DNA from 3 places in the Blastococcus sp. HT6-30 genome. Region 3 is predicted to be linked to each of the others. Evidence: riboswitches for the same ligand, from Rfam matches in the RefSeq annotation. Region 3 holds a riboswitch; each other region holds the start of a gene.
The links. Region 3 has a riboswitch for cyclic di-AMP ahead of ABC795_RS10390 (transglycosylase SLT domain-containing protein). Riboswitches for the same ligand answer to the same signal wherever they lie in the genome.
Positions count from the first base shown of each region.

Region 1: linked by a shared signal. The riboswitch ahead of ABC795_RS07005 (NlpC/P60 family protein) and the one ahead of ABC795_RS10390 (transglycosylase SLT domain-containing protein) in region 3 are both predicted to bind cyclic di-AMP.
Region 2: linked by a shared signal. The riboswitch ahead of ABC795_RS06400 (peptidoglycan DD-metalloendopeptidase family protein) and the one ahead of ABC795_RS10390 (transglycosylase SLT domain-containing protein) in region 3 are both predicted to bind cyclic di-AMP.

Region 1 is NZ_CP155792.1:1,442,975-1,449,064, reverse strand. Features, by position in the region: gene ABC795_RS07010 (M48 family metallopeptidase) at 1-15, opposite strand, end outside; gene ABC795_RS07005 (NlpC/P60 family protein) at 528-1,604, opposite strand; cyclic di-AMP (ydaO/yuaA leader) riboswitch at 1,621-1,800, opposite strand; gene ABC795_RS07000 (hypothetical protein) at 1,988-2,308, opposite strand; gene ABC795_RS06995 (D-alanyl-D-alanine carboxypeptidase family protein) at 2,391-4,136, opposite strand; gene ABC795_RS06990 (DEDD exonuclease domain-containing protein) at 4,302-6,083, shown strand; gene ABC795_RS06985 (Lrp/AsnC ligand binding domain-containing protein) at 6,080-6,090, shown strand, end outside.
Region 2 is NZ_CP155792.1:1,321,308-1,327,397, reverse strand. Features, by position in the region: gene ABC795_RS06405 (maleylpyruvate isomerase N-terminal domain-containing protein) at 1-762, shown strand, start outside; gene ABC795_RS06400 (peptidoglycan DD-metalloendopeptidase family protein) at 1,490-2,707, opposite strand; cyclic di-AMP (ydaO/yuaA leader) riboswitch at 2,718-2,874, opposite strand; tRNA gene ABC795_RS06395 (tRNA-Ile) at 3,025-3,098, shown strand; gene ABC795_RS06390 (alpha/beta hydrolase) at 3,663-5,063, opposite strand; gene ABC795_RS06385 (hypothetical protein) at 5,060-5,857, opposite strand; gene ABC795_RS06380 (hypothetical protein) at 5,887-6,090, opposite strand, start outside.
Region 3 is NZ_CP155792.1:2,144,988-2,151,077, reverse strand. Features, by position in the region: gene ABC795_RS10405 (NAD(P)/FAD-dependent oxidoreductase) at 1-1,241, shown strand, start outside; gene ABC795_RS10400 (SDR family NAD(P)-dependent oxidoreductase) at 1,241-2,080, shown strand; gene ABC795_RS10395 (50S ribosomal protein L11 methyltransferase) at 2,281-2,943, shown strand; cyclic di-AMP (ydaO/yuaA leader) riboswitch at 3,068-3,212, shown strand; gene ABC795_RS10390 (transglycosylase SLT domain-containing protein) at 3,407-4,273, shown strand; gene ABC795_RS10385 (glycoside hydrolase family 3 N-terminal domain-containing protein) at 4,374-5,609, opposite strand; gene ABC795_RS10380 (hypothetical protein) at 5,798-6,090, shown strand, end outside.

The DNA.
Region 1 (6,090 bases), 700 kb from region 3:
CCCTCCGCCGTCCACCTGGTCGATCCTAGGTGCGCCGGCCGTCCGCACCGGCCCGGGAACCCCGTGCGGGCGGCGCACTCCGCGGGTACCCCTCGCAGACCAACTGCAGGAACGCCTCCAGGCTCGACGGCGGGCTGTCGGCCCACCAGGCCGGCCACACGGGGACCGGCGGCGCGTCCGGAGCGGCCGGTAGGCCACACCCGGCGCGGGTGCTACGTCGCCGTCGCCCCGGCGGTGATGCCCAGCGCCTGCCGGCCGCGATGGCGGTGAGCCACTCGTGGACGCCCCGGAGGGTGCGCGTGGCCGCCGGCGGGGATCGGCCACCGGGCGGCGGAGCACGCTGACGTCGGCGACCCCTCGGTCAGGCCCGCGGACGGAGATCCGGTGGCCTCCGAAGAGGTCACCGGCCCGTCGTGGCCCCCGGCGGGAGCAGAGTGTCCATCAGCCGGCTGACATCCTTCGCTGCGATGCGCCCCCTGCAGGATCCCGCCGCGAGCCTGCGAGCGGTGGGGGCCAGGGGGTGTTTCTCAGCGGACGATCCGCCGGGCGCTGTTGTAGTTCCCCATCGAGTCCACGCTCGCCACCTTCACCGGCTGGCCCGACGTGGAGGCGTGCACCATCCGCCCGTTGCCGATGTACATGCCGACGTGGCTGACCGGGGTGTAGAAGAACACCAGGTCGCCGGGCTGCAGCTCGCCGCGGGAGACCGGCCGGCCCATCTGCGACTGCGACTTGCTGGAGTGCGGCAGCGTGACGCCGGCCGCGGCGTAGGCGTAGGACGTCAGGCCCGAGCAGTCGAAGGCGTTCGGCCCACCGGCGCCCCAGACGTACGGATCGCCGATCTGCGCGAGCGCGGTGTTCACCGCGACCTGGGCGGCGGCGCTGGACGCCGTGACCGCCGTGGGCGCGGGGAGGCTGTTGCCACCGTGCGCCTGGGCCACCTGGGCCTGCTGCGGGGCGGTGAGCGCGTCGTACCGCCGCTGGTAGTCGGCGATCCTCGTCTCGAGGTCCTCTTGCTTCGCGGCGATCTCGACCACGGTGCGCCGGGCGTCCTCGGCGGCCTTCGCAGCGGCCTTCCGGGACTGCTCCGCGTCGTCGGCCGCCGACGAGACCTCGGTGAGGACCTCGTTGGTGTGCCCGGCGATCGCGTCGAGGATCCCGAGCTGGGACACCATCTGGTCGGCCGAGTCGCTCGACAGCAGGGCGTCGAGCCGGGTCAGTCCGCTGCCGGTGTAGGCGCTGCGGGCGAGCCTGCGGATGTGCCCGTCCAGGGCGCCGAGCCGGGCCTCGGCGGCCGCGACGGCGTCGCCGGCGGCCCGGGCGGCGCCCTCGTGCCTCTCGAGCGCGACGCGTGCGTCGTTGAGCTGCTCGGAGAGGACCTCGAGCTCGTGGTTGGCCTCGGCCACCTGCGCGGCGACCTCGTCGGCCGCACCGGGAACGGCGACTGCGGTGCCGGGGATGACGATGACGGTCAGGGCGGCAGCCGCGCTGACCAGCACGCCGGACCGGAGCGGTCCGGAGCTGCGGGCGCTCGCGGAGCTGCGCCCGCCGGCGGCGGGAGCTCGTTCGGGGGCCTGCGTCAGCGGTGCGTGAGGGGTCGCCACGTGCGGCGGCACTCCGTTTCTTCCTCTGCAACCGCCGACCGAGTTAGCTGACGGGTTCGGGCTGGGAAGACTGGCCCTATCCCCCGCGGGCCGGCGAGCCGGCCGCAGGAGAACTCACCCCGGAACTGCGGTGGGTCCCCGGTACACCGCGGGCGCCGGTGCTGCACGCCGCGCGGTGATTAGGCGGTGTTCGGTCGGGGCCACCCTTCGACGGATGACGACCACCCGGCCGAACGGCGACGACCTTAACGATCGTGATGCGCCTGTGACAAATGTGGACCGTGGGAACGCATGCGCTCGGCTTCCCGTCCCGCACGGCCCCTCCACCTGGGCGTTCACCCGATCGGGTGCACGGGCGGACACCGCGACCGGCACCGGGACGATCAGCCCGTGCGCCGCCCCGGCCCCTCGCCACCGTGACCGTCGGAACCGTGAGGATGCCGCAGCGGAGGCACGAGCCCTCCCTCCGCCAGCGCGCGGACGGCCCGGCGCTCCACGTCGTCGAACTCCACCACCACGCCCGGCGGAGGCACCACGACGTCCTCCGCCGCGGCCGCTGCGGACCCACCGCGCGAGCGGCCGGTCATCGGGACCACCACCGGGTCGGTCCCCTGCCATCCCGGCGGCGCGCCGAGCAGGACGGTCACCACGCAGTCGGCGCAGCCGGTCCCCCGGACGGTGCAGGTGTCGCAGTCGATGAGCATCGCTTCTTCTCCTCCGTGAGTCGTTCCGCACGGTAGGGCGAGGCGCCGACATTTCCGCCGCGCCGCCGTCCGGCAGCCGGCCTCACGTGCCGGCGTACTCCCAGTGCCAGGGCTCCTCACGCCCGTTGCCGGGATCGGCCCAGGTCGGGTGCAGGAAGCCGAACCGGCCCGCGTTCGCCACCATCCAGGAGTACTGCCGCGTCCCGAACGACTGGACGCCGCCGCAGAGGTCCACCGCGAGGCCCCAGCCGTGGTTGCTCGTGCCGGGGACCGCGGCGAGGGCCGGCTTCTCCCCGTACAGCCGGACCTGGCCGGCGTACGTGCGGTAGGAGTCGGTGATGCAGAGCGGAGCGCCGAGATCGGCCGAGTACGCCGAGGACATCGCCCGGTAGGCGGCCGCCGCGTCGCAGCGCAGCCAGTGCCCGCCGACGCCCAGCGGGCACATCGCGCTGGGCGGGATGAGCCCGTTCGGATAGCCACCCCAGGCGCGGGCGCCGTCATAGCTCGGTGGGTAGACCGTGTTGCCGCACTCGGTCCGCAGCGCCCCCGGAGCCGGTCCGGGCACCGGGACGGCGGGCCGCTGGCCCAGGCCGGGTCGCCCGACCGCCAGCACCTGGTCGGCCGGCAGCGTCCGGACCACCACGGCGCCGGCCCGGGCGTCGGCGGCGAGCATCGTGCGCTGGTCCAGCGCCATGCCGACATGCCCCAGCCCGGCCTCGCCGGAGCCGAGGAAGACGAGGTCGCCGGGGAGCACGTCGGCGGCGGCCACGGGGGTGGCGGTCGCGAACAGCTCCCCCTGCGTGGCCGGCACCGGGACGCCGGCCCGCTCGAACGCGGCCTGCACCAGCGTGCCGCAGCCCCAGGAGTCCGGCCCCGCCGTACCGGGGGCGTACGGCCGCCCGAGCGCCTCCATCGCCGCGCTCACCGCCGTCAGCGTCTCCACGGGCAGCACCAGCAGCGAGCTGGGCTGCCCCGGCAGCTGGGCGACCCCGCGCTGGGCCCCGCCCCCGCCGGCAGCCACGGGCACCAGCCCGTCCGGCAGGCCCCGAGCCGGGTCGCGCAGCGCGGCGGCGGGCACGGTGTCGACGCCCGCGGCGCGCAACTGGTCCACGTAGGCGCGCCAGCTGGCCGCCGTCTGCTCGTTGACGTCCAGCTGCTCGCGCTGCAACCGGGACAGCTGGCCGTCGACGACCTGCAGGGCCTCGTCGAGCTCCGCCGTGACCGCGGCCGCGGCCTCCTCGAGCGCGGCGACCCGGGCGCTCACCTCGTCGGCCCGCGCCCGGGCCTGCCCGAGCGCACCCTGGGCCCGCTCCTCCTCCTCCAGGGCGGCGCGCCGGTGCCCCTCCGCGACGCCGATGACGTCGGCGGCGTGCGCGTCCACGGCGTCGAGGAAGCCCAGGGCGGAGAGCACCTCACCCGGGTCGCCCGCTCTGAGCAGGAGGGTCAGGGGGGTCAGCGCTCCGCCGTCCCGGTAGACGGCGGAGGCGTAGCCGGCCACCTCCCGCTGGTACCCGGCCAGCACGCCCTGCGCATCGGCGAGGACCGCCTCGGCCTCCTCGACCGCCACCTGCGCCTCGGCGAGCGCCGCACGGGCGGCGACGATGTCGTCCTGCCGCGCGCGGAGCTCCTCCTGCACCTCGGCGGCGCGCCGCTGGAGCCGGTCCAGGGCGCGGCTGTCCAGCACGCCCGACGTGCCACCCGGCTGGTCGCTGGGCGCGGCGGCCGCAGGCCCGGTGGGCACCAGCGCCACCGTGCAGACCGCGAGGACGGCCACCAGCGTCCGGCGCCCCACAGCAGCGGCGGGGCCCGACCAGGCGCGCGCGCGCATCCGGTTCCCTCCCCCGACTCGAGCCGGCGACACCCCAGACGTCCCACCGGGACGAATGGTGTCCCGCCCACCCCCCGACCGGGAACCCCCGGTCGGGGGGGCCGCACGGGCGGCCGGCGGCGCGCGTCCCCCGGACTGTCAGCACCCCGCCCTAGCGTCCGCCCCGTGCCACCGGTTCCCGCTCCACCGCGCTACCAGCAGGTCACGATCGCCGACGTCGGGACGCCGTTGGCGCAGGTGACCTTCGTCGTCGTCGACCTCGAGACCACCGGCGGGTCACCGAAGGACAGCGCGATCACCGAGATCGGCGCGGTGAAGATCCGCGGCGGCCAGGTGCTCGGCGAGTTCCAGACGCTGGTCGACCCCGGCCACGAGATCCCGCCCTACATCAGCGTGCTCACCGGGATCACGTCCACGATGGTCGCGGCGGCGCCGCGGATCGGGGCCGTCCTCCCGGCCTTCCTGGAGTTCACCCGCGACGCGGTGCTCGTCGCGCACAACGCCCCGTTCGACCTGGGGTTCCTCAAGGCGGCGTGCGCCGAGAACGGGCTGGCCTGGCCCGCCGCGGCGTCGGTCGACACCGCTGTCCTGGCCCGGCGGCTGCTCAGCCGCGACGAGGTGCCCAACTGCAAGCTGGCCACCCTCGCCCCGTACTTCTCGGCCACGACCTCGCCCACCCACCGCGCGCTCGACGACGCCCGCGCGACGGTGGACGTGCTCCACGGCCTGTTCGAGCGGCTCGGGCCACTGGGCGTCACCACCCTCGAGGAACTCACCGGCCTGACGCGCACGGTCGACCCGGAGCGTCGGCGCAAGCGGCACCTGGCCGACGGCGTACCGCACGGTCCGGGCGTCTACCTCTTCCGCGGCCCCCGGGAGGAGCCGCTCTACGTCGGCACCTCCACCGACCTGCGCAGCCGGGTCCGCAGCTACTTCACCTCCGGCGAGCAGCGCAGCCGGATCACCGAGATGGTCTCCCTGGCGCAGCGGGTGGACTCGATCCCCTGCGCGCACGGGCTCGAGGCGGCGGTCCGCGAGCTCCGGCTGATCGCCCGGCACAAGCCGCGGTACAACCGCCGCTCGCGGTTCCCCGAGCGGGCGCTGTGGGTGCGCCTCACCGAGGAGCCGTTCCCCCGGCTGTCGGTCGTGCGCCGGGTCCGCCCGGACGCGGGGGTCTTCCTCGGCCCGTTCCCGGACCGGCGGGCCGCCGACGCCGCCGTGGCGGCCGTGCACGACGCGCTGCCGCTGCGGCAGTGCACCGCCCGGCTGTCCCCGCGGACGCCGGTCAACGCCTGCGCGCTGGCCGACATGGGTCGCTGCGGCGCCCCCTGCACCGGCGCCCAGTCGGTGCCCGAGTACGCCGACGTCGCCGCCGTCTTCGCCGCCGCGGTGGCCTCCGACCCGCGTCCCCTGCTCGCGCCGCTGCTGGAGCGGGTGGACCGGTTGGCGGCCGAGGAGCGGTACGAGGACGCCGCCGTCCTGCGGGACCGGGTCGCCGTGCTGATCCGCGCGATCCGCCGCAGGCAGCGCCTCCAGTCCCTGGCCGCGGTGCCCGAACTGGTGCTCGCCCGTCCCGACGGCGACGCCGGCTGGGAGCTGTCGGTGATCCGGCTGGGGCGGCTCGCGGCGGCCGGCAACGCCCCGCGGGGCACCACGGTCCGCAGCGTCCTCCCCGGCCTCCTGGCGACGGCGGAGACCGTCAGCGGGGCCGACGGGGAGGAGGCCACGTCGGTCGACGAGACCGAGCTCGTCCTGCGCTGGCTGGAGAAGCCCGGCACCCGGCTCGTGCAGCTCACCGGCACGCTGGCCAGTCCTGCGCCCGGCACCGGGGCCTACAGCGGCTTCCTGGCCCGGGTGGACACCGGTCGTGACGCCCGCGACCCGTTCGCCGACGGCCGGTCGCTCGGCACCCGCGCGCGGCCCGAGCGGATAGCATCGCCGGCGTGATCACCGC
Region 2 (6,090 bases), 820 kb from region 3:
CGGGCGCACGAGATCTGCGTGCACCTGGGCTGCTGGGAGGACCACGCCGCGCTGCACGACCTCATCACCTCTGCGCGGGCCGGTGGGCCGGGAACGCCACCGGACCCCGACGCGGTGAACGCCCGGGTCACGGCCGCGCACCGCGACGCCTCCCGCGAGGAGGTGCTGGCCGCGCTGCGCCGCAACCGCGAAGCGACCGCGCGCTACCTGGCCGACGAGCCCGTGGAGCTCGACGCCGCACCGGCGGTCTCCGTCGTGGGCCGGCTACCGCTGCTGAGCGTCGTGCTCGGCCAGGCCTACGAGCTCGCCGTCCACGGACTGGATCTCGTCTCGTGCGGGGCCGAGCCGCCGTCGGCGGCCGTCCTGCAGTCCGGCCTGGCGGCGCTGACCGACGTCACCGGCGCGCTGGCCGCCTCGACCGGCATCTTCGGGCGCGTCAGCCTCGTCACGCCGGACGGGGGCTGGGGGTTCACCGCGCACGGAGGCGGCTGGCAGGTGCGCCGCCTGCCGGCCGGCGTCGTCGACGGGCCGGCCGTCGAGGCCGCGGCCGACCTGCTTCTCGATGCCGCCTCCGGCCGGGTCAACCCGGTTCCGGCTGTGGCCCGCCGCGCGCTCAAGGTGCACGACGTCGGCGGGCTGCTGCAGCTCGCGCCCATCGTCCAGAAGGTGCCGGGCATCCCCGGCGGGCCGATCCTGCAGCTCGCGGCGCGCACCGTGGGCGGCGCCGGGGGGCTGCTGGGCCGGTTGTTCGGGCGCGGCTAGATCCGCTCCTGGCTCCGCCCGGCGTCGCCGCCACCGGTGCCAGGCGGCGGCGACGCCGAGGACCAGCACGACCACGACAGCGACGACCGGCAGGGCCGACGGCGTGCCCACCCACGCGGCAACGGCACCCGCCGAGGCGCCGACGCCCACCTGGACCACCGTGCCGGGCACCAGCCCGACCGCGGTGGCGGCCACGTAGGTCCGCGGCCGGACGCCGCTGAGGCCGGCGGCGTAGTTGACCACGACGAACGGCATCATCGGGATCAGCCGGCCCGCCAGCACGGCGACGAAGCCCCGGTCGGTGAACAGCCGGTCGGCGCTCCTCACCCGCGGGCCCGCCAGCCGCTCGGCGGCCGGCCGGCCCAGCCCGCGCGCGAGTGCGAAGGCGACCAGGGCCGCCAGCAGCGAGCCGGTGAGCACCACGGCCACCCCGAGGCCAAAGCCGAGGACGGCTCCGGCCAGCGCGGCGACCAGCGAACGCGGCACCGGCGCCAGCAGCACCGCCGCCTGGCCGGCGATCAGCAGCACCCAGGTGCGCGCGTCCCCGTGCTCGATCCAGCCGCGCACCGTGGTCCGGCCGGGGAGGTCGACGACGAGGGCCACGACCACCCCCGCGAGCAGCAGCGCGACGAGCAGCCCGGCGCGCAGCCAGGTGCCCTCCCCCGCCGTCGTCCGCACGGCACCATCCTGGACGACGACGCCGTGCGGCCGATGCGGACGAGCCGGATCAGCCGCAGCTGCCGCCGAGGGAGATGCCGCGCTGGGCCAGCCACGGCACCGGGTTGGTCCGGTCGGCGTAGAGGCCCCCGCGGTGCACCTCGAAGTGCAGGTGCGGCCCGGTGGACTGGCCGCGGTTGCCGACCTCGGCGATCTGCTGACCGCCCTCCACGACCTGGCCCGGAGTCACGAAGAACTGGTTGATGTGGCCGTAGACGGTGATCACGCCGTCGTGGTGCTGGATGGCGACCGCGAGACCGAACCCGCTGGCCGGCCCCGCCTGCAGGACGACGCCCGGCTCCGGCGTGAAGATCGGGGTGCCGATCGACGCCGCGATGTCCACGCCGAGGTGCATGGTGCCCCAGCGGGCGCCGTAGCAGGACGTGACCCGGCCCTGGGTGAGACCGGTGCCACCGCCGGTCGCGGTGACCGCGCCGACGGCCTGCTCGGCGGCCTGCAGCTGGTTCCAGGTGCCCGCCGGATCGGCGGTGCCCTGCATGCTCAGCATCCGGATCTCCGCCTCGCGCAGCTGCTCGTCCAGCGCCGCCTTCTCCGCGCTGAGCGCGTCGAACTCGGCCTGCGCCTCGGCGAGGAGGGCATCGACGGCCACCTGGGCCTCCTGGGCGGTGCGCGCGGCCGCATCCCGCTGGGCGACGGCGGCGCGCGCCTCCTCGTCCAGCCGGGCCTCCCGCGCCTCGGCCACCCGGAGCTCCTCGAGCACCTCGGCCCGGTCCTCGCCGAGGAGCTCGAGGGTGGCGGCCTGCTGGAGCAGCTCTCCGGGGCCCTCGGCGTGCAGCACCATCTCCATCTCGCTGAACGTCTCGTCCTGGCCCATGTAGGCCTCCCGGCCGAGTGCCGCGACGTCCCCCTGGGTGCGCGCCACGGCCGCGCGGACGGCGGCGAGCTCGGCCGCGATGGCGTCGGCGTGCTGCTGGGCGGTCGCCAGCTCGGCCTCCGCCTGCAGCACGGCGCCGCTGGCCTCCTCGGCGCGGAGCGTCATCTGCTCCAGCCGGGCCTCGGCGTCCTTGACCCGCTGCTCGATGGAGGCGACCTCCTGGGCGACGCGGTCGTGCTCGCTCTTCGCGTCGCCGGGTGCGGCCGTCGCAGCCGTCGTCCCCAGCAGGGAGAGGGCCAGCAGAGCGGTCAGTGCGGTGGCGGCCCGACCGATGCGGCGGAGGCCCCCGCGGGTCGGCACGGTGGGGTGGTGCTGGTCGTGCGAGGTCGCCAAGGCGACGGTCTCCGTTCCTCGGTCCGCCTACCAGGTCAGCTGACGGGTTCGGGCCGGAACGTGGCCCTACCCACCTGCCCGTGGAGGCGCAGGCGGGATTCACCCCAGAGAACATGGGTCCCCGGTCCATCCGGCCATCCGGCCGCACGGTTCGGCGGGGTCCGCCCGAGCCCCCGGGTTCGGGAGCGAGGTCAGGTGGACCGCGGCAGACAGTACAAGCGGATCGGCCAGATGTCACAGCCCGGTAACGAGACGCACCTCCTGACACGGGCGGGTCCGAGCGGTGCGTCGCCTCGATCTGGCAGGCTGTCAGCGCCGGGGCGGTAGCTCAGCCGGTCAGAGCATGGGACTCATAATCCCTGGGTCGTGGGTTCGAGCCCCACCCGCCCCACCGGTCGTGACCTGCGCTTTCACGCCTCTTGGTGGCACCGCTTCCGCCCGCACGCCCTGGAGGTGGCACGACGGCGGACGCGTCGGCGCAGCCCCCTGCCTCGCCGGATGAGGCTCCGCCTCGACCTCAAACACAGCAGGAACCGTGATCTCCGCCTCGTCGGGACGATCCACCGCCATCGATGCCCGAATCGTGCCCGGCGCCACGGCGACGAGGACGAGCCGTCGACGCGCCGACCGCGCCCCGACGCCCTGGTGCACACAGGCTGCGCAGTTGCCGAACCGTCCAGGACGAGGGGCCCAAGGCGCCGGCGGAGCACTACTGCGGCCGGGGTCCCCCTTCCCCCCAGCGGCGCGCGCTGGGCCCCGTCGAGCAGGTCGACCGCGACCGCACCCCCCTGGCCGGCTCGACCACGTCGTCACGGGCGACGAGCTGCTGCCCGATCCCGATGCCGATCGTCTCGATGGGCACCGCCGGATCCCCGGAGGGCCCGCAGCCCGCCAGCACCAGCACGGCCGCGCCGCCCGTGAGGCGGCAGGCCGTCGGTCGGGTCGGGGCGCCGGGTCATCTCCTGCCGATCTCGTAGACGTGCGCGACCACCGTCGCCTCGTCCCCGGGCCCGACCAGGAAGGGCGCGGCGCCGGCCCGGAAGGCGACCAGCGACGGGTCGTCGCTGGCGTCGATGGCGCGGGCGGCCGGCCGGTACGCCGTCCCGATGCCGTGGTTGTCCGCGATGCTGCCGTACTGGCCGTCGAAGGTGACCGTGGTGACGTTCGGGCTGTCGTCGTTGTCCCGGCTGTCCAGCTGCGGAACGACGTCGTGCGCGTTCTCCAGCGCCAGCACCTGCACCGACGACGGCACCTCCGCCCGCGCGATGGGTGAGCCGGTGGTGACCACGCTGCGCACGTCGAAGTCGAAGTCCGGCGTGCCGGCGTCGGCGGCCGCCTGGACGGCGACCATGCCGCCCTGGCTGTGCCCGACGAGCATCACCGGGTCGGCGGGGCCTGCCCCCGCTCGCCGGAGCGCCTCGGCGATCGCCTGCTGACGGGTGGTGGCGTCGCCGCCGAGCACCCGAACGTTGGTGCCCAGGTCGTGGGTCTGCGGGTTGACCGGCCCGAGCGGCGCCTTCCAGTCGGCGGTGCCGGGGATGTCGACGACGTAGGCGGTGCTGCCGTTGGCGGAGGTGACCACCCGGACGGCGATCGTGTCGTGCTCGGGGCCGGAGCGCAGCGCGCGGACCTCGAGCGCCCCGAGCAGGTCGTCCACGCCCCGCGGTGCGACGACCGCGGGTCCCGAGTCGTCGCCGGGCAACGGCGTGACCACCGGGCTCCCGTCCGGCCACAGCCGGCCGAGCCGCCGAGCCGCCACCCGGACGTCTGCCCCGCCGAGCCACGGCCCGGTCAGCCCGACGGTCAGCAGGCTCATGCTGCTGCCGAGACCGGGCAGGGCGCCCATGACGTCATCGACCAGCCCGGGGTGCTCGGTCAACCAGCGCTCGGGGTCGTCGAGCACGGCGGCGATGTCGGCCGCGACCCCGAAGGGGTTGGTTGCGACCCGGCCGGCGCCGCCGAGGACCAGTGCCCCTGCCGCAACCGGCCAGAGGAACCCGGCGGCCCACTCCAGGGCGTCGGCCAGCTCGGCCAGTGCGCGGTCCGCGGCCTCGTAGGCGGCGGCCGCGCCCTGCAGGACCACCGCCCGGGCGGCGAACCGCGCGGCGAGCACGGTGAGCCCGTCCGGGCCGTCCAGCGCCTCCAGCAGCGCGGCCTCGAACCGGGCCACGCCTGCCGGGTCGAGCAGGGCGGAGGCCAGCAGGTCGGGGTCGGCCAGCACCGGGCGGCAGCGGGCGCTGGCGCTCGCGAGCTCCTCGGCCAGACCGGTGCTGCCGCGGGCGAGGGTGACCAGGTCGGCCAGGTCGGCCTCGATCCCGCCGGCGCCGCCGCGGACCGAGATCCCCGGTGCGGTCACGCCCGGCCTTCCAGGAGCGCCGCCACCGTCGGCGCGACCCAGGTACCGAGATCGGCCGGCCGCACCGACACCACGTCGACGACCCGCCGCGGCGAGCCGCCGGGGTGGGGACGGAGGCCGACCCAGCCGCCGTCGGTGGCCAGCCACGAGACCTGCCCGGCCCCGACCGGTCCACCGGCGCGCCCCAGCACCAGGCAGTCGAGCGATCCGGCCGTGCGCCGCAGCAGCTCCCCGGCCAGCGCCGCCTCCGCCGCGGTCGGCGGCGGCCCACCCCTCCCCGCCGGTGCGGCGTCCAGCAGGCCCAGCGGCAGGGCCCCGGTCGGCGGGGCGCCACCGCGGGCGGTCGGCCCCGTCACGGCGGCGGCCTCCGGCACAACCCGTGCCAGCTCGGCACCGAGACCGGCGGCGGGGGCCAGGGACAGCTCGATCCCCCCGTCCGGCAGGGTCAGCACGACCACGACCACGTCCGCCCCGAGAGCGAACCAGCCGTGCCGCCTCCCGCCCCGGCCGCCGGTCTCCAGCCGCACCGTCAGCAACGGCCGGCGCAGCACCGCAAGATCGGCGGCGACGGCGGGAACCGGCTCGACCGGACCGCCGACCGGTGCACGCAGCACCCCGCGTGCCACCAGCGCGGCGACGGCATCGTTCCGCTGCCGGCTCCCGGGCACCTCGACCGAGAGCCCGGGCGGAAGGGCACCGGGCCACTCCGCCACGAGCACGGCCCACTCCGCGGCGGTCAGGAGCAGGCGCCGGGCCGGAGCGGACGGCACCGGCGGCGCCGTTCCGGAGCGCACCGTGATGCGCACCTCCCCCCCGGGCCCGGTCACCACAGGCCCAGCCGGCTCAGGCGGCCCGCGGCCTGCCGCCACGCGTCCGCACCGGCCTCCGGCAGCTCCCCGAGCACGCTGCCCACGTCCTCGACCAGCTCGCCCCCGCGGGTTGCCCGCTCGGCCAGCCATGCGCGCACCTCGCGCTCGGCGCGGGCGATGGCCACGAGCCGGTCGCGGAGCTCGTCGGCGTGCCGGCG
Region 3 (6,090 bases):
GGTACATCGAGGAGACGGCGCGCGAGTACGGGGTCACCGACAACATCCGGTACCACCACCGCGTGCTCTCCGCGGAGTGGTCGACGCCGAACAGCCGGTGGACGGTCACCGCCGAGCGCACCGACACGGGGCAGACGGTCCGGCTGACCTGCTCGTGGCTGTCGGTCTGCTCCGGCTACTACCGCTACGACGAGGGCTTCCGCCCCCGCTTCGAGGGCGAGGAGCGATTCCGCGGAGAGCTGGTGCACCCGCAGCACTGGCCCGAGGACCTCGACATCACCGGCAAGAAGGTCGTGGTCATCGGCAGCGGCGCCACCGCCGTCACCCTCGTGCCGAACCTCGCCGAGCAGGCCGAGCACGTGACGATGCTGCAGCGCACGCCGAGCTACGTCATGTCGCTGCCGAGCCGGGATCCACTGGCCCAGTGGCTGCGCGCCAAGCTGCCGGCCCGGGCCGCCTACCCGATCGTCCGCTGGAAGAACGTGCTCACCAGCACCGCGCTGTACCAGCTCAGCCGCCGTCGCCCGGCGATGGTCCGGAAGCTGATCCGCCGGCTCACCGAGAAGCAGCTGCCGGCCGGGTTCGCCGTCAGCACGCACTTCAACCCGCCCTACGACCCGTGGGACCAGCGGCTCTGCCTCGTCCCGGACGGCGACCTGTTCCGCGCCCTGCGGCAGGGGAGGGCCTCGATCGCCACCGACCGGATCCGCACCTTCACCGAGGACGGCATCGAGCTGGAATCGGGAGAGCACCTCGCCGCCGACGTCGTGGTCACCGCGACCGGGCTGAACCTGCTCCCGGCCGGCGGCATGACCCTCGCCGTGGACGGAGAGCCCGTCGAGCTGCCCGAGACGGTCTCCTACAAGGGGATGATGCTCTCCGGCGTGCCCAACTTCGCCATGGTCATCGGCTACACCAACGCCTCCTGGACGCTCAAGGCCGACCTGGTCAACGGCTACGTCGTCCGGCTCCTGGACCACATGGACGCGCACGGCTACGTGTCGGCGACCCCGGTCGCCCCGCCGGAGGGGGCCGACGCGCCGTTCCTGGACCTTGCGGCCGGGTACGTGCAGCGCAGTCTCGCCGGCCTGCCCAAGCAGGGCGGCCGCGCGCCCTGGCGGCTGCACCAGAACTACCTGCGCGACGTCGCGCTGATGCGCCGCGGCTCCCTGGAGGACGAGGGCATGACCTTCCAGCCGCGAGCGCTGGCCGGCGCCGTCGCCGAGCGGACGATGGCGTGATGGGTCCCTACGCGTTCGCGGGCGGAACGGCCGTCGTCACCGGCGCGGCGAGCGGCATCGGCGAAGCGCTCGCCGCGCAGCTGGCCGGGCGGGGCAGCCACCTGGTGCTGCTGGACCGCGATGCCGAGCGGCTCGAGGGGGTGGCCGGGCGGATCCGTGCCGACCACCCGGGGCTGCGGATCGCCACCCACGTAGCCGACCTCGCCGACGACGAGGCGACCGCCCGGGTGGCGGCGACGCTCGTCGCCGAGCACCCGGAGACGACGCTGCTGGTCAACAACGCCGGGGTCGCGCTCGGCGGGCGCTTCGACCAGGTCACCCTGGAGGAGTTCGAGTGGGTGATGGCGATCAACGTGCGCGCCGTCGTCCAGCTCACCCACGCCCTGCTGCCGGTGCTCAAGACGCACCCCGGCGCGCACGTGGTGAACGTGTCCAGCGTCTTCGGCATCGTCGCCCCGGCCGGCCAGGCCGCCTACGCGGCCAGCAAGTTCGCCGTCCGGGGGTTCACCGAGGCGCTGCGGCACGAGCTGGCCGAGGACGGCATCGGCGTGACTGTGGTGCACCCCGGCGGCGTCCGCACGCGCATCGCCGAGAGCGCCCGGACCGGCTCGGGCGTGTCGGTGGCGGAGTACGAGGAGGGGCGCAAGCGGTTCGCCACGCTGCTCCGGATGCCGCCGGAGGACGCCGCCGCGCAGATCGTCGCGGCGATCGAGCGTCGTCGTCCGCGGCTGCTGATCGGCTGGACCGCGAAGGTTCCCGACGTGCTCGTGCGGCTCGTGCCGGGCAGCTACTGGCGGCTGATCGCCCGTCGGGCGGCACCGGCGAAGCCGACGAGCTGACCGGTCGCGGCGCTCCGGGAGCGTTCCCCGAGGCGTCCCCGGATCAGCACCTGCAACTCCGGGAGCAACGCCCGGATGGTGGGCGTCGACGAGGCGCTGGGTCTCCGGCCGACCGGGGAAGCTGCCGTCGTGGGCGCCCCAGGCCTGAGCGACGGCACCTCGATTGCGCCGTCGTCCCGCCGGTGCGGTTGACTGCCCCGGTGCCGGCCGACCGTCCCGTCCCCCCGGAGTTCGTCCGCGCCCACACCCGCGCGGTGCGGCCCGAACTGGTGCCCGAGGTGGAGCTGCTGGTGGCCGCCGACGTCGTCGCCCTGTGGGAGGCCATGGAGACCGAGCAGGGGCGCACCTCCACCGATCCGCCGTTCTGGGCGGCGGCCTGGCCGGGCGGACAGGCGCTGGCGCGGTACGTGCTCGACCACCCCGACCTGGTCGCGGGGCGGGCGGTGCTGGATCTCGGCGCCGGCAGCGGGCTGGTCGCCGTGGCGGCGGTCCGTGCCGGGGCGACGTCCGTGCTCGCCAGCGACGTCGACCCCTTCGCGCTGACCGCCGTGATCGTGAACGCCGAGCGGAACGGAACGCCGGGCATCACGCCGGTGGGTGACGTGCTGGGCGCCGAACCGCCGGACGTGGCGGTGATCCTGGCCGGCGACGTCTGCTACGACCGAGAGATGACCGACCGGGTGCTGCCCTTCCTGGAGGCCGCACGTGCCCGCGGCGTGGAGGTGCTGGTCGGCGATCCGGGGCGCGTCTACCTCCCGGAGGACCGGCTGCAGTCCCTGGCCGCCTACGACGTGCCCGACACCGAACCGTCGCCAGGCCGGCCCGCACCGGTGCGCCGGACCACCGTCTGGCGGTTGCCCTGAGGGTCGCGTCACGTTCCTTTTCCCGGCAGGGGATTGTCACGAACGGATAACGCTGGTTACCGTGGGCCCCGCCCGGCCGTTCGTTCTCTCCCCACCCGGGGAGGTCCGCCGGGCGCCGCCGAGTCGCCCGCTGCCGTCGAGTTGCGGGCGAGCCGGGGACCCACCGCAGCACTGGGGTGAATCGCGCGCCGAGCACGTGGCGGCGCGGGTAGGGCCGCTTCCCGCCCGAATCCGTCAGCTGACCCGGTAGGCGGCACGACGGAAGAAACGGAGAGCCGCCGCGTGGTGACCCTGCGGGCCCACCCTGTAAGGAACCGCAGCCGGTACGGGGCCTCGCGCGCGCCTTCCCCGCGCTGAGCGCCCGGGCGCACCACCCGACCGCCGCTGCCACTCGACCACCCCGCAGCAGTCCGTGCAGCCTCCGCTGCCCCGCTGTGCCCCGCCCCTGGAGCAGTTCCTCCCCATGAAGCTTCGCGCCACCTCGATCACCCGCGCCCTCCGGCCCGAGGGCGGACGGCGTAGCGCCGGCCGGGTCCGCCGTCCGGCGCTGCTGCTGGCCGTCGTCGCCGCCGGCGGGCTGATCGCCAACGTCGTCGTCACCGACGAGCCGACCGCGCAGGACGAGCCGCAGCTGGCGTCGGTCAGCGTCGCCGAGCAGCTCGGGATCACCGCCGAGGCGCCCGCCGCCGACACGGTGCAGTCCGCCGTCGACAGCCTCGCCCCGCTGGCGGCGAGCCGCAGCGAGCGCGCCGCCGAGCGGGCTGCGGCCGCCGAGGCCCGGGCCGCCGCGGAGCAGGCCGAGCTCGATCGCCGGGCCGCCGAGGAGGCGGCCCGCATCGCGGCCGAGGAGGCCGCCCGCGCCGAGGCCGCCCGCGCCGAGGCCGCCCGCGCCGAGGCCGCCCGCGCCGAGGCCGCCCGCGCCGAGGCCGCCCGCGCCGAAGCCGCGCGCGCGGAGACGGCTCGTGCCGAGGCCGCCCGCGCCCAGGCAGCCGTCCCCGCTCCGGCGCGCGCGACCAGCGCCCCGGCGGCACCTGCCGCCCCTGCCGGGTCGTTCAAGCAGTACGCGATGAGCAAGGTCGGCAGCGCCGGCGAGTTCAGCTGCCTGGAGAGCCTGTGGGGCAAGGAGAGCGGCTGGAACCCCAACGCGCAGAACCCGACCAGCACCGCGTACGGCATCCCGCAGTTCCTCAACTCGACGTGGGCCGGGACGGGCATCGCCAAGACCTCCGACGGCTACCGGCAGATCGACGCCGGGCTGATCTACATCGAGAACCGCTACGGCTCGCCGTGCGGCGCGTGGTCGCACTCGCGGGCGACCGGCTGGTACTGAGCGCAGCTGGCTCCCCCGATCACCCACCGACCAGATCGGTGATCTCGTCCCCTTCACGCGCGTGATGGGGGGGAGATCGCCGAACTCGTCGTTTCCGGGCTCAGCCGAGGAGGCCGGCCTCGGCCTTGGCGGTGAGGGCGGTGCGGACGGCGGCGTCGACGGTCGCGGCGAAGGCGGGGTCGGTCTCCGCTCGGGCCACGGCGGCGTCGACCATCTCCGGCACCAGACCGGCGTCGACGGTCAGCACCAGCGTGCCCCCGGCCGCGAGGAAGCGGACGGCGCGCTCGCCCGGCGGGATGTCCGCCACCGCCTCGGCGGCACCCAGGTCGTCGGAGACGACCACCCCGTCGAAGTCCAGCCGGTCGCGGAGCAGGTCGGTGACCACGGCGCGGGAGAACGCGGCCTGCTCCTCCGGGTCGATTCGGGGATAGGTCGCCGACGACGTCATCACGAACGGGTCGGCCGCGGTGCGGGCGAGCGCATCGGCGAAGGCGGTGACCTGCTCGTCGCCGGCGGCGGTCACCGGGTCGACGACGTCGCTGGTGATGTCGGTGTTCTCGGACACCCGGCCCAGGCCGGGGAAGTGCTTGAACGTCGGGACGACGCCGTGCGATGCCAGCCCGTCGGCCATCGTCGCGGCAGCGGCTGCCACCGCGGGGCCGGCGCCGGCGTACTGCCGGCCGAACGCGCTGATCGGCGCGTTGCCCGCCTCGGTGCCCGGGGGAACGACGTCGGCCACCGGGGCGAGGTTGAGGTTCAGGCCGGCACCGGACATCGCGGCTCCCAGCCGGTCGGCGAGCGCACCGAGCTCGCCGACCGCCAGCACCCCCTGCTCCACCGCCGGCGGGAGCACGTCGAACCCGGAGCCTTTGAGGGTCTGGACTGCGCCACCCTCCTGGTCGGCGGCGATCCAGAGGTCGGGGCCGGGCGCCGCCTCCTGCCAGGCGGCCGTGGTGGCGGCGAGCTCCGGTGCGGCCAAGGTGGTCCGGCCCTGCAGGAAGACCCCGCCGACCCCCTCGCCGACGACGGCCGTGCCCGCGCCCAGCCCGTCCAGCGGAACGCCGGCCACGAACAGCTGCGACACCTGAGCCCGGCGGTCCAGTCCGGCGAGCACGGCGTCCACGGACACGTCCGCCGACGTCTGCTCGGGCGATGGGGGAGTGGTGGTGGCCGTCGCGGGTCCGCCGCCGGAGAAGGAGGCCGGTCGGACGGGCGTGGAGGCGTAGCCGGTCAGCGCGGCGACGACGACGGCCGCGAGGAGCAGGGACCGCGCCCGGTCCGGCCGTCGGATGGGCGCGGAACCCGCCCGGGACGTCGTCGTGCGGTGTGTGGGCATCTCCCCGAGTGTTGCCCGGGCCGCCCCGGGAGCCGGGGAGATGGTGGCCGTGTCGCAGTCGGGTGACCCTGAGCCGCTACCCGGGCGACGGAGGAGGAGATCCGGAACCGCCCCGCCGACGGCTGACCGGGCACCGTCGGCCCGTCCTGCCTAGGGTCGGGGGGGGCAGGACAGCCGGAGGGGGAGCGATGACCGAGGCCGACGGCGACCGCACCGACCCGCAGAGCGGGATCGTAGGGCGGTCGATCGACGAGTTCGTGAGCCAGCTGCGGTTCTTCACCGACCGCGCCCGCACCCTGGCCGGCAGTGCGACGTCCCGGCTCCCGCTGCCGGCCCTGCCCAGTCCGCCCGGCGCGATGTCGGCCGCCCAGCTGCGCGCGATCATGGAGATGGTGACCGCGCAGCGCACCTCGATCGCGGCGATGCGGGCCCAGTTGGACGCCTTCGACCAGCAGCTCGCCGTCTTCGAGCGGATCCTCGA